3 regions of the Janthinobacterium sp. 75 genome follow, and region 3 is predicted to be linked to each of the others. Evidence: predicted binding sites of a transcription regulator. Region 3 holds the regulator's gene; each other region holds the start of a gene.
The links. Region 3 encodes FNR, which switches genes on or off when oxygen is low (the NO sensors DNR and NnrR bind a similar motif). Its sites were predicted from a motif close to TTGATNNNNATCAA; they were not measured.

Region 1 (4,112 bases), 3.3 Mb from region 3:
CAGGCGCAAAGCCGGTGACGCGCCATGTATCAGCTGACAGCAAATAATTCGGTGTTGCCGAACCCCAGTTCATAGTTCAGCAAGGAAATGACGCTTGGCTTGATGCGCAGGAAGACGAGGCCAGGCCACGGCGCGGCCGTGTTGGCCCCCATGACGTCGCGCAGTTGGGGAAAGCGAAACAGCATCAGGTCGGCCACCTGCTCGTTTTCGCTGGCATTGTCGACCAGGGTTGCCGTGCCCGCCATGGAAAGGCCGCGGATATGCTGCCAGTCATGGTACGGGGGCGTAATGGCCAGAGAGACCTTGTCGTGCTGCCGGATATTATGCGCTTTCTGGCTGTTCAGGCCGATGCTGCAATACAGCGTCAGGTCGTCGTGCACGTAACTGACCACCGTCGTCTGAGGGTAGCCATCCGGACGCACGGTGGCCAGGGCCATGTCCGGCGTGGCTGCGAGTACATCGGCAATGAACTGGCGATGGGATGAGTCCAGCGGCATCATGATGGCTCCTTGACGCAATGCACGGTGGGCGCACTGGGCCCGGACTTTGATAGTAGTAAGTTGCACGGTGTTTGGCAAGGCGCCAGATCATGTGCCTGCGATGCTGCCCGGCCGGCGTGCCGCAGACGCCAGCGACTTTGTAGCGTTAATGTGATATGCCTAAAAGTACCAGGAAGGCAACGTTATCGCGACGCGCTACAGTGGACGGGTGGCAGCGCGAACATGCTGCTCAGACTACATCAAGGTGCGGCAGACATGACTCAGCGTAATCGCAAACGGCAGGCGCGTATCGAGCAGCTGGAGCAGGAGCCGGGACACGATGGGCGGCAGCGGGAAACGGTAGCGCCATGCGCACTGAAGGGCTGCCGAATCCTCGATGCCGGTGTCCCGCCCATATGGGAGGTCGCTTCAGTTGCCAACCTGAAGCTGGTTCGTGACGGCAGTGATGCCAGGCGCCATCCAGGCCGCGCGCTCGACCTCGTCGCGTTCAGTCCAGGAACGTACCTTGCCGCTCAGGATGACCGCATCGCCATCCGCCTCGACCTTGATGCCGCTGGCCTCGATCAGGGCGCTGCGCTTGAGGGCTGCCTGGATGCGCGCCTTGATATCGGCCGGGATGGCCTTGTGGCTGATATCGATGGCGCTCTCGATGCTGCGTATGCCATGGACATGGCGCAGTGCCATCTGGGCGTGCTCGCGCTGGTAGTTCCAGTCAACCGTGCCTTCCAGCCTGACATGGCCATGCTCGACGATGACCTTGATCGTTTTTGAGGACACGGGCAGTTGCAGTGCGATGGCGGCGATGGCATCGTGGGCAATTTCCGCGTCCAGCCGCGAGTGGGGGCGCACCTCGATGTCATTGGCCACGCCCAGCACGCCAGCGAGGCATTGCGCGTCGCGCTCGGCGTGCAGCTTGTGGCTGTAGGCATGCACAAAGCCCGACAGCGTGACGACACGGTCGTTGACCGAGATGCCGATGTGGCTGGGATTAATGCGTGCATCCCACAGCAATTCCTGTTCGACTTGCGCCTTGATGTCGTTGTCGGTGATCATGAGTGTGCTCCCTGGAGGATGAAAAGGCGCTTGCTGCCTGCGCCTCGGCATCAGCAGTGCGCAAGCGGCCGGGCGGCGACGCCGCTCAATGGCCCAGCAATACCGGCAAGCGTGACTGGCTCAGCAGGCTTTGCGTCGTCCCGCCGAGCACCCATTCCTGGAAGCGGCTGCGGCCGAAAGCCCCTGCCACAATCAGGTCCGCGCCGCTCTCCTGGGCCAGGCGGCACAATGCCGTACCGCATTCTTCGGTGGTTTCGCTGCGAATGACTTCCGCCCGCACGCCATGGCGCACCAGGTAGGTGGCCAGGTCGGCTCCTGGCTCCTGTCCATGCTGCCCATAATGCTGGCGCGGGTTCAGGACGACGATTTGCACACGCTGCGCCCGACGCAGCAGCGGCAGCGCGCCAGCCACCGCGCGGCTGGCCTCGGCAGTGGCATTCCAGCCGATGACGATGGAGCGGCCGGGGGTGGTCACCGGGCCATCGCCATCGGGTATGACCAGCAAGGGACGGGCGCTGTGCAGCGCGAGATACGCGGGCAGGCGGGTCGACCAGATGAGCGACCGGTCGCTCAGGTCGCTCTGGCCCGTAATGACCAGATCGCAGTACAGCGATTGCAGTATCAGCGCATCGGCCGCGCTGCTATCCTGAAAGCGGGTTTCGTACGAGGCGACGCCGAGCTGGCGGCAGCGCTCGTCGAAGCGGGCCAGCTGTTCCCGCGCCGCGTCGCGCAAGGGCTCGTGATCGATCGGCGGGGGCGGCGCCAGCGTTACCGCCCCGTAGACCAGGTAATCGAGTTGCGGCCCGCCGCTGGCCACAGTGCCTATCAAATGCGAGTCGGCTTTGCTGGCGAGTGCCGCTGCCACTTGCAGGCGCCGTTCGAAACCGGAAAACTGGTCGGCATACATCAGGATGGTCTTGTACATGGTGGCCTCCAGAAAAGACTTACGATACGTGTTTCAGCCTTGCCTGTAATGAGCGCCAACTGATCCAGGTCAAGCCAGCCATCAATTCATGGCTTTTGGGAACTGGCGCAGGGCAAGCAGTGATCCGGATCATGTTTTCTGGCGGAGTGGCCATGCTAGGATCCTGCCGGAAAGCTGATGCACAGCAAGAAGAGGCGGTTTGCCCACGGCGTCTGGCCCCAGGAGGAAAGCATGTTGACCGATGCTGAAGTCAAGCAAAATGTAGAGCATGAACTCAGCTTTGTTGCCCGGATAGGGCCGCCTTCCATCGTGGTGTCCGTCAATCACGGTGTCGTCGCCTTGTCGGGACGCGTGCATTGTTTTCCCGACAAGATGCGGGCCGGGCGCTGTGCCGCAGGCATGGCCGGGGTGGCTGGCGTGCTCAATAACATCGAGGTGGCGCTGTTGGGCGAGAAGCGCCCGGATGCGGACCTGGCGCGCGCGGCGGTGGCGGCCGTCAAGGCGCAATTTCCCAGCTCCGCCGACGCCATCGCGGTGCTGGCACAGCACGGCATGCTGCGGCTCGAAGGGACGCTGTGCTGGAACTATCAGCGCAAGCGGGCCGAGGAAGCAGTGTATGCCTTGTGCGGGGTGCGCGGCGTCGAGAACCGCATTGCCCTGGCGCCCGCAGGCCCTTGCAGTGAAATACGATGGAAAAGACGGCTGCCTTCCCATGTCAATGGCGACATCCATGCTCTCCGGCGAAACCCGGCCGCGCAGGGCAACGCTGTGCGATTCGGCGACAATGTAGCCAGGCAGACCGGTGTACTGCCCCTCGTCGCGCAGGGGCCGATGCACATGCCGCAAAGCGAGCAGCAGTGGCCGGATAGCAGGCAAAGCCACGTGGAGGAGTACGAGGTTTTGCGGCAAACCAGGCTATTGCGCCGTCTGGCCCATCGCCTCGACAGCGAAGGTGCGCCGGTGCAGGTCATCGTCACCGATATTTCACGCATCATGCTGGTGGGCGACCTGGCCTACAAGTTCAAGACGGCCCTGCATCGCGACGTGCTCGATTACAGTACCCTGTCAGCGCGGCGGTATGCATGCGAGGAAGAGTTGCGCTTGAATCGGCGCCTGGCGCCGGAATTGTACCTGGGCTTGGCAAGCATTACCGGTACGCGGGCCTGTCCCGCCATCGACGGCGAGGGCCCGGTAATCGAGTACGCCGTGCGCATGCGTCGCTTTGAGCAGTCCGCCCTGTGGCAGGCGCGCTTGAATGCCAGCCAGCTAGGCGCGGATGAAGTCAGCGCTCTTGCGTTGTTGCTGGCGGATTTTCATGCGGGCGCTGCGCGGGCGACACGCCAGTCGCCCTGGGGCAACGGTGCATTGATCGTTGCCCGCACCCACGAGGATGTGGCTGGCATTGCCGCCGTACTCGACGACACGCGCCAGCGAGCCATGCTCGACGAGATTGCTGCCTGGTTGACACGGCAGGAGCAGGCCCTGGCGCCGCTGTTTACCCGCCGCAAGGCTGATGGCTGGGTGCGCGAATGCCATGGTGATTTGCATTGCAGCAACATCCTGACCCTGGCCGGACAGGTTCGCGTGTTTGACGGCATTGAATTTAACACCGCATTGCGCTGGATCGACGTGGC
Region 2 (4,112 bases), 740 kb from region 3:
ACACCGTAGTAGCCGAGCAGCGAAAACGTCACGATCAGCACACCGATCAGTGTAAACCAGAGTTTTTTGTAGGGACCCATGGGTCTTTCCTTTGTCAGTGCACCACGGCCGGCGCAAAGCGCTCGAACAGGATATTGTTTTCGGTATGAATGTGCGCCATCAAGTCTGCACGGAAGGTACGCAGGCCCGTGTAGAGCGCGCGCCAGGTGGTGCAGGCGCCGGCCGGCGCGGTGATATCGTTCGTCATTTCCGCCATGGCGCGCAAGGCCACGCCATGGTCGTCATGCTCCATGCGCATCACGTTGATGGGCGCGCCGGCCCGGGGGCCATGGCCGCGCACGATCATGGGGAACAGCACGTCCTCTTCCTTGCGCATATGGCTTTCCAGCTCCTGCGCCATGGCCGACAGATGTTCTGCCAGCCCGTGCGGACAGTCGGCGCGGTCGCCATGCACCTGCTCGACCTTGCGTGCCAGGCGTATCAGCTCTGGCAGCTGCTCGCGGTGCACGGCGTGGTAGCGCGCCAGGATATGCTCCACCAGCTCGGTGGCCGGGGCTTCCTGCCAGTCACGCTCGCCACTGGTATCGGCGCGTGCTGCCAGCACTTGCAGTTCCTCGACGATGGGCGCCGTGTCCACGCCGGCCGCTTCGGCCGCCGCGCGCAGGGTCTTGTTGCCGCCGCAGCAAAAATCCAGGCGGTGGGCATCGAACAGGCGCGTGGCGCCAGGGATGCGGCGGGCCAGCTGGCCCAGGGATAGGTCGATCATTTCCATAACAGTTCCTTGATGATGAATGGGGGTGGTTTATTGCACGGCGCCCGCGTGGTAGACGCCCGGTACGGGCTCGCCCGTCACTTCCAGCACGCCAACGGCGCCCTTGCCGGCGCGCGACAGCGCATGGTCGACCAGCAGATAGCTGCCCGGGTGCTGTACCTTGAGTTCGACGATGGTCGCGCCGCCCGGTGCCACGAGGGTGGTTTGCACGTCGTGTTTCGGGCTGCTGATGGAGCCTTCGCTATATACCTTGTCGAAGATCTCGCCGATGATGTGGAAGGATGAAATCTTGTTCGGGCCGCCCACGCCGAAATAGATGCGCACCGTCTCGCCGACCTTCGCCTGCAATTTGTGCGTCTTGCTCAGGGCGCCTACTTCGCCATTGAAGACGTAATAGTCGGGCAGTTCATTGGCCATTTTTTCCAGGTTAGGTTCCTGGTGCACGGGCGCGCCGTGCGGACGGCCCGTGTACATTTCGCCCTGCATCACGTAATACTCGCGGTCCACTTTGGACAGGCCGCCTTCCGGTTCGACCAGGATCATGCCGTACATGCCGGCCGCGATATGCTGCGGCACCAGGGGCGTAGCGCAGTGGTACACATACAGGCCAGGATTGAGCGCCTTGAAGGTGACCGTTTTTTCCTGCCCTGGCGCCACCTGCGTATGCTGTCCGCCGCCATGGCCGCCCGTCACCGCGTGCAGGTCGATCGAGTGGATCATCTTGCTGTCCTTCGCATTGAACAGGGTCAGTTCCACCGTGTCGCCCACCTTGGCGCGCAGCATCGGACCGGGCACTTGCCGGTTGAAGGTCCAGTAAGTAAAACTGGTGCCGTCATCGAGCTTGCCCGGCAGCTCCACCGTCTCCATGCGGTACTTGAGCAACTGCGGCGCGCGCGCGCCGATGGCGGCCGGCACGGAGGCCGGGTTGGCAGCCACGCTGACAGCCGAGGGATCGGGACCGCGCATCGGCGACGGCGCGGGCGTGTACAGGGCCAGCGCGGCGGCCTGGCTGGACTCGTTGGCCGCGCTACCGGTGCCAGCAGCCTTCGGTGCTCCGGCTTCGGCCTGCGACGTCCCGCTCACTTCCAGCTTGCCTTCCATGCCGATCTGGCGGTGGCCGGGGATCGAGCAGTAATAGGTGAACGTGCCGGCGCGCGTGACCTTGAAGCGCACGCTGGTGCTGCCGCTACTGGCGCTGAATTTGGCGGATGCCACGTTGAGTTCCGGGATCAGCAGATCGTGCTCGGCGCCTTCGCCGCTTTTCAGCACCAGTTCGACCGTGTCGCCCACGTTCGCCGCCAGCACGGGATTGACCTGGCCCTTGGCATCGATGAATACCATCTTGCCGTCGACGATATTGGTTTGCAGTTCATAGCGCTTGAGCGCGGCGGCGGCAGAAAGTTTGGCCGCAGTAGCGGCAGCGCTGGCCGGCAGGCTAGCCTGGGCTTGCAGGGACAGGGGCATGGCCAGGACGCAGACGGCGGCGGCAATGGCGCGGAGGGAGGGAGTCGTTTTCATCAAGCTTTCCTTGGTCTTGTATGCCGGTTCGGCACTCTTGTCTAGGCAAACCGTGTGCCAGGAAAAACTTGTTTTAAATCAACGATTTGAAAAATGCAGGGTCGTAATGACCCATGTTTGCCGTGGTTCCTTGTACCCTGCATGGTACTTATGACCACCACCGCCATCCACCTGCTGCTACTCACCGATCTGGTCGCCGACCTGCCCGTGGCCGTGCGCCTGCAGCGCCTGGTAGGCAGCCTGCGCGCGCACTTCGGCTGCGAGGCCGTGGCCTTGCTCAAGCTCGATGGCGAGCACCTGCGCCCCGTGGCGATGGCCGGCCTGGCCAGCGACGCGCTGGGACGCCGCTTCGCCGCCGCCGACCACCCGCGCCTGGCCGCCATCCTGCAGCGGCGCGGCGTGCTGTGCTTTCATCACGACAGCTCCCTGCCCGATCCCTACGATGGCCTGATCGCCGAGCGGGCGGGCGAGCCGCTGCCCGTGCACGACTGCATGGGCATGGCGCTGGACCTGGAAGGCGAACGCTGGGGCGTGATTACGCTCGACGCGCTACAGGTGGGCACCTTCGACGCGCGCGCGCAGCGCGACCTGGGCGAGCTGGCCTGCGCCATCGAAGCGGCCGTGCGCGTGACCCGCCTGGAGACGGAAATCCGCGCCCTGCGCCTGTCGGGCGGCGCCATGCTGGCCGATGCGCAAGCGCCGCGCGAGGAACACGACTTCGTGGGCCAGAGCAGCGCCATCATGCAGCTGCTGCACGAGCTGCAGGTGGTCGCCGAATCGGACCTGCCCGTGCTGCTGCTGGGCGAGACGGGCGTCGGCAAGGAACTGTGTGCGCACCGCCTGCACCGGCTGTCGCGCCGCGCCGGCAAGCCCCTGATCCACGTCAATTGCGCGGCCTTGCCCGAATCCCTGGCAGAAAGCGAATTGTTCGGCCATGTGCGGGGCGCGTTTTCCGGTGCCGTCAGCGATCGGCCCGGGCGTTTCGAGGCGGCCGAAGGGGCACCCTGTTTCTCGATGAAGTGGGAGAGTTGCCGCTGTCGATACAGGCCAAGCTGCTGCGCACCTTGCAAAATGGCGAAATCCAGCGCCTGGGCGCGGACCGGCCGCGCCGGGTCAACGTGCGGGTGATCGCCGCCACCAACCGCAGCCTGCGCGAGCATGTGCGCGACGGCTCGTTCCGCGCCGATCTGTATCACCGTTTGTCCGTGTATCCGGTGCAGATTCCGCCGTTGCGCGAGCGGGGCAATGACGTGCTGCTGCTGGCCGGCGGTTTCCTTGAGCTCAACCGCGCGCGCCTGGGGCTGCGCAGCCTGCGCCTGTCCGCCGCAGCGGAAAACGCCTTATGCCATTACCGCTGGCCGGGCAATGTGCGCGAACTCGAACATGTGATCAGCCGGGCCGCGCTGAAAGCGGTGATCCGCGGCGCGGACCGCAAGGACATCGTGACCCTGGAAACGGATATGCTCGACCTCGATGCGCTGGAGACGCCAGCCGGTACGGACACGCTGCCGCCAGTGCCAGGCGCGTGCGGCACGCCGGCGGCGCCGCTGCTGTCCATGCATCAGATCGTGGAAGCGAGCCAGCGCCAGGCCATCCGGCAAGCGCTGCTCCTGCATCAGGATAACTGGGCCGCCGCCGCGCGCCAGCTGGGACTGGACGCCAGCAACTTGCACAAGCTGGCGCGCAGGGTGGGACTGAAGAACAACTAGGCAAACCTACTGCGCGTCATGATTTGCGGCCGCCGATGCTCACTGCCTCGGCGTCACCGTGCATTCGCACAGCCACGCGTTTCGACCATAACTCAGCGCCGCTCGCTACGGTT
Region 3 (4,112 bases):
TGCGCCCGCGCGTGCTGATCTACACTTCCATCCTGGCCCTGATCATCATCGCCGTGTGTACTTCGCTGGCCCTGCGCACGCCCCTGAAAATGGACGTGATACGCGACCGCGGTTCGATGGGACGCGAAGTGGAAGACGGCATGATCGAAAACGTTTACCGCTTGCAGATCATGAACACCTCGGAGCAAACCCAGCATTTTAAAATCAGCGCTTCCGGCTTGCAGGGCCTGACCTTGCTGACGCGCGAAGAAGTGACCTTGCAGCCGACGGAAACGCTGGGCTGGCCGATCCGCCTGCGCGTGCCGCACGGCGTGGGCGAGAAGGGTTCGAACAAGATTGCGATCGAATTGCACTCGCTGGACGACCCATCGTTGCATGTGCGTGAAAGCGCGGTATTCATCGTACCGCGCTAATGTAGGAAGGCCAGTCCCCGGATGGGGATTGGCCGATTAAACAGGAGAAATATCATGTCCGACAGTCTCAAGCTGCAAGCCCCCGTTGCCCCGTGGTACAAGCATCGCTGGCCATGGCTGCTGATGATCGGTCCCGGCCTGTCCGTGGTCGTCGGCAGCTTCATGGGCTATATCGCGTTTACGCAGCCTGATGCGCTGGTGGTGGGCGATTACTACAAGCAGGGAAAGGCGATCAACCAGGACTTGCGGCGCGATACTGTCGCCAGCGACCTGGCGATGGATACCAGCCTGTCGTATGACGTGGCGTCAGCGCGCCTCAGTGGTTCCGTGCACAGCTTCGGCAAGGCTTACCAGGGTCCGCTGCAGCTGCATCTGGCGCATGCGACCTTGCCGGAAAAAGATATCAAGCTGCTGGTGCAGCCCGATGCGGCCGGCAACTTCTCGGTAGCGCTGCCGATGCTCGAGCGCAGCCGCTGGCAAGTGCTGGTGGAAAACGACAAACGCGAGTGGCGCCTGTCCGGCATCTGGACCTGGCCGCTGCAGCGCAGCATCGCGCTGCACGCGGATGAAGAGCTGTAAGACTTACTTGCAGACGTCCGTACCGGCCGTAATGGCCTTCAACTTGGCCGGCTGCAAGATCTCGATCTCGCGGTTGGAGACGCGCAGCCAGCCTTCCTTCTTGAATTTCGACAATAAGCGGCTGACGCTTTCGATGGTCAGGCCCAGGTAGTTGCCGATTTCCTCGCGCGACATGCGCAGCTGGAAATTGCTGCCCGAATAGCCGCGCGCCTCATAGCGCGAGGCCAGGTTGACGATGAAGGCGGCAAAGCGCTGCGTCGCCTGCATATTGCCCAGCAACAGCATGACGCTTTGCTCGCGCGTGATTTCCTGGCTCATCATCCGGTGGAAATGGCGCAGCAGGGTAGGCATACTGCCCAGCAATTGTTCCAGGCTGGAAAACGGGATTTCACACACTTCGCTATCCTCCAGCGCCACCGCATTACAGTGGTGGCGGTCGGCGCTGATGGCGTCCATGCCCAGCAGTTCTCCTGCCATCTGGAAGCCCGTCACCTGCTCTTCGCCACCCGGATTGATCTGGTACGTCTTGAAGTGGCCCAGGCGGATCGCGTACAGGTTCTGGAACGAGTCGCCGATGCGGAACAGCGAGGCGCCGCGCACGATCTTGCGGCGGCGGCCGATGATCTGGTCCAGCCTGTCCATGTCGCCCACATCGAGGCCCATCGGCAGGCACAATTGATGCATGCTGCAGGTCGAGCATCGCGCACGCAACGCTTCCACGGTCACTGTGGGCAAGGTGGGAGTGAGAAGCGCTTCAGTCATGTCGATACCTTTTAGAAAATGCAATACCGAGTTTACTGCATACACGGTTGCCGTGTGCCAATTTCACCCCAATTGCGCTGAATAAACGACGTTCTGACTTTAATTATATGGCAACATCGTCAAAAGCCCTTGCAGCGAGGGCAATTTGCGCGGCACCGCTTGCCAAGTTGATGTATTGATAGGAAAATTCCTGACAGCATTATCTGCCGCCTGTGCCGCCCGGTACTGAAAAGGAAATCATGAAGCCTCTCGGCATCAAAGCAAAAGTCGCCTTGGCCACCAGCCTGACCTCGATCGCCATGATTGCACTGGTCACCATGATCCAGTTGCAGCACATGCGCGCTGACTTCACGCGAGTACTGCTGAGCCAGCAATCTGCCCTGATCACCCGCACCGCCGCCGAGCTCGACGACAAGCTGGGCATGCTGCTGCAAATCGTCACCCTGACGGCCAGGCAGCAGCCGCCGGAATTGATCGCCCAACCCGCCAAGCTGCGCGAATACTATGCGCGCCGCTCGATGCTGGTGCTGTTCGACGACGTGCTGGTGCTCGATGCGCAAGGCGCCATCGTGGCCGACATGCCGCTGGTCACGGGCCGCGCGGGCATCAACGTTGCCGAGCGCGAGTATTTCCAGACCGTCCTGCGCACGCGCCAGCCCATGATCACCGAGCCGATGCTGGGCAAATCGAGCGGCATGCCCATCGTGCAGATGGTGGCGCCCGTGCTCACCGCCGATGGCAAGGTAGCCGGTGTGGTGATCGGCGTGCTGCGCCTGTACAAGGACAACCTGCTGGGGCGCCTGCGCTCGGAAAAGATCGGCAAGAGCGGCTATTACTTCATTCTCACGCGCGGCGCCGTGCCGCGCTACGTGCTGCACCCCGATACCAGCCGTTTGCTGCAGCCGCGCCAGCCGAACGCCAACCTGACGACCACCCAGATGCTGAAGGACGATGGCGAAGGCAGCATGGTCAGCACCAACAGCCGCGGCATCACGGCCGTCAACAGCTTCAAGCGCCTGAAATCGGTGAACTGGCTGCTGGCCGCCTCGCTACCCATCGAGGATGCCTTCGAACCGTTTGATGGCGTGCTGTACCGGCTGGTGCTGTGGAGCATCCTCGCTTCGCTGCTGGCCGCTTTTGTTCTGGGCTGGGTTACCGTGCGCCTGCTGTCGCCGCTGGTGCGCCTGCGCGACACCCTGCTGGCCCTGCGCACCAGCGGCAGCCGCTTCACGCCCGTGCCAGTGCAGCAGCGCGACGAGATCGGCGAACTGACGGAGGCGTTCAACGGCCTGATGTGCGAACGCGACCGCCTGCAGCAGGAACTCGAATCGCGCGCGGCGGAACTGGAACTGGAGCGCGACCGGGCCGAGGCGGCCAACCGGGCGAAGAGCGACTTCGTGGCCAACATGAGCCATGAAATCCGCACGCCCCTCAATGCCGTGCTGGGCATGGTCTATTTGCTGGGCAATACCAGGCTCGACACGGAACAGCGCAAGTATCTGACCATGGTGCGCGTGGCGGGCCAGTCGCTGCTGGGCATCCTCAACGACGTGCTCGATTATTCGAAGATCGAAGCGCGCCGCATGGAATTGTCGCCCGTCGAGTTCGACCTTGACGAAGTCATGAATACCCTGGCCACGACGATGACGATGAATGCGGGCGAGAAGGAGCTGGAACTGGCCATCGCCGTCGAGCCCGACGTGCCACGGCGCCTCGTGGGCGACGCCCAGCGCCTGCAGCAAATCCTCGTCAACCTGGCCGGCAATGCCATCAAGTTCACCGAGAGCGGCGAAGTGGTGGTGGCCGTCAGCCTGGCCGAGAGAGAAAACGGGCGCGCCTGGCTGCGCTTCGAAGTGCGCGACACGGGTATCGGCATGACGGAACTGCAGCAACAGCAACTGTTTTCCGCCTTTTCACAGGGCGACCAGAGCATCACGCGGCGCTTCGGCGGCACGGGCCTGGGCCTGGCCATCAGCAAGCAACTGATCCACATGATGGGCGGCGATATCGCCGTGGCCAGCAGCGAAGGCAAGGGCAGCCGCTTCTGGTTCAGCGTGCCCTTCGAGATGCTGGAGCAGCCGGCCGAGACGCGGCGCACGCCGGCCCTGGGCCAGCTGCGCCTGCTGGTGGCCGACGATAACCGCACTACACGCGAACTGATCGTCAAGCTGATCGAGGCCTGGGGCTGGCTGGCCGACGAAGTGGACTCCGGTTTTGCCGCCATCGAACTGTATCGCGAACGCCTGGCGCAGCAGCAACCGTATGACGTGGTGCTGGCCGACTGGCACATGCCCGTGATGGATGGCCTGGCCACGGCCAAGGCCATCCGCCAGGCGGCCAGTGGCCAGCGCCAGCCCA

Region 1: C8C89_RS19535 (universal stress protein) is a predicted target of FNR. The motif match lies at 2,538-2,551, and genes of this name have one in related genera.
Region 2: nirK (copper-containing nitrite reductase) is a predicted target of FNR. The motif match lies at 2,359-2,372, and genes of this name have one in related genera.

What each region holds. Positions count from the first base shown of each region.
Region 1 is NZ_SORD01000001.1:4,298,941-4,303,052, reverse strand. Features, by position in the region: gene C8C89_RS19545 (pyridoxamine 5'-phosphate oxidase family protein) at 30-500, opposite strand; gene C8C89_RS19540 (BON domain-containing protein) at 909-1,553, opposite strand; gene C8C89_RS19535 (universal stress protein) at 1,639-2,478, opposite strand; gene C8C89_RS19530 (AAA family ATPase) at 2,710-4,112, shown strand, end outside.
Region 2 is NZ_SORD01000001.1:1,718,490-1,722,601, reverse strand. Features, by position in the region: gene C8C89_RS07850 (nitric-oxide reductase large subunit) at 1-80, opposite strand, end outside; gene ytfE (iron-sulfur cluster repair protein YtfE) at 95-772, opposite strand; gene nirK (copper-containing nitrite reductase) at 803-2,290, opposite strand; partial or broken gene norR (nitric oxide reductase transcriptional regulator NorR) at 2,441-3,999, shown strand.
Region 3 is NZ_SORD01000001.1:976,585-980,696, reverse strand. Features, by position in the region: gene ccoG (cytochrome c oxidase accessory protein CcoG) at 1-413, shown strand, start outside; gene C8C89_RS04600 (FixH family protein) at 468-992, shown strand; gene fnr (fumarate/nitrate reduction transcriptional regulator Fnr) at 996-1,754, opposite strand; gene C8C89_RS04590 (response regulator) at 1,994-4,112, shown strand, end outside.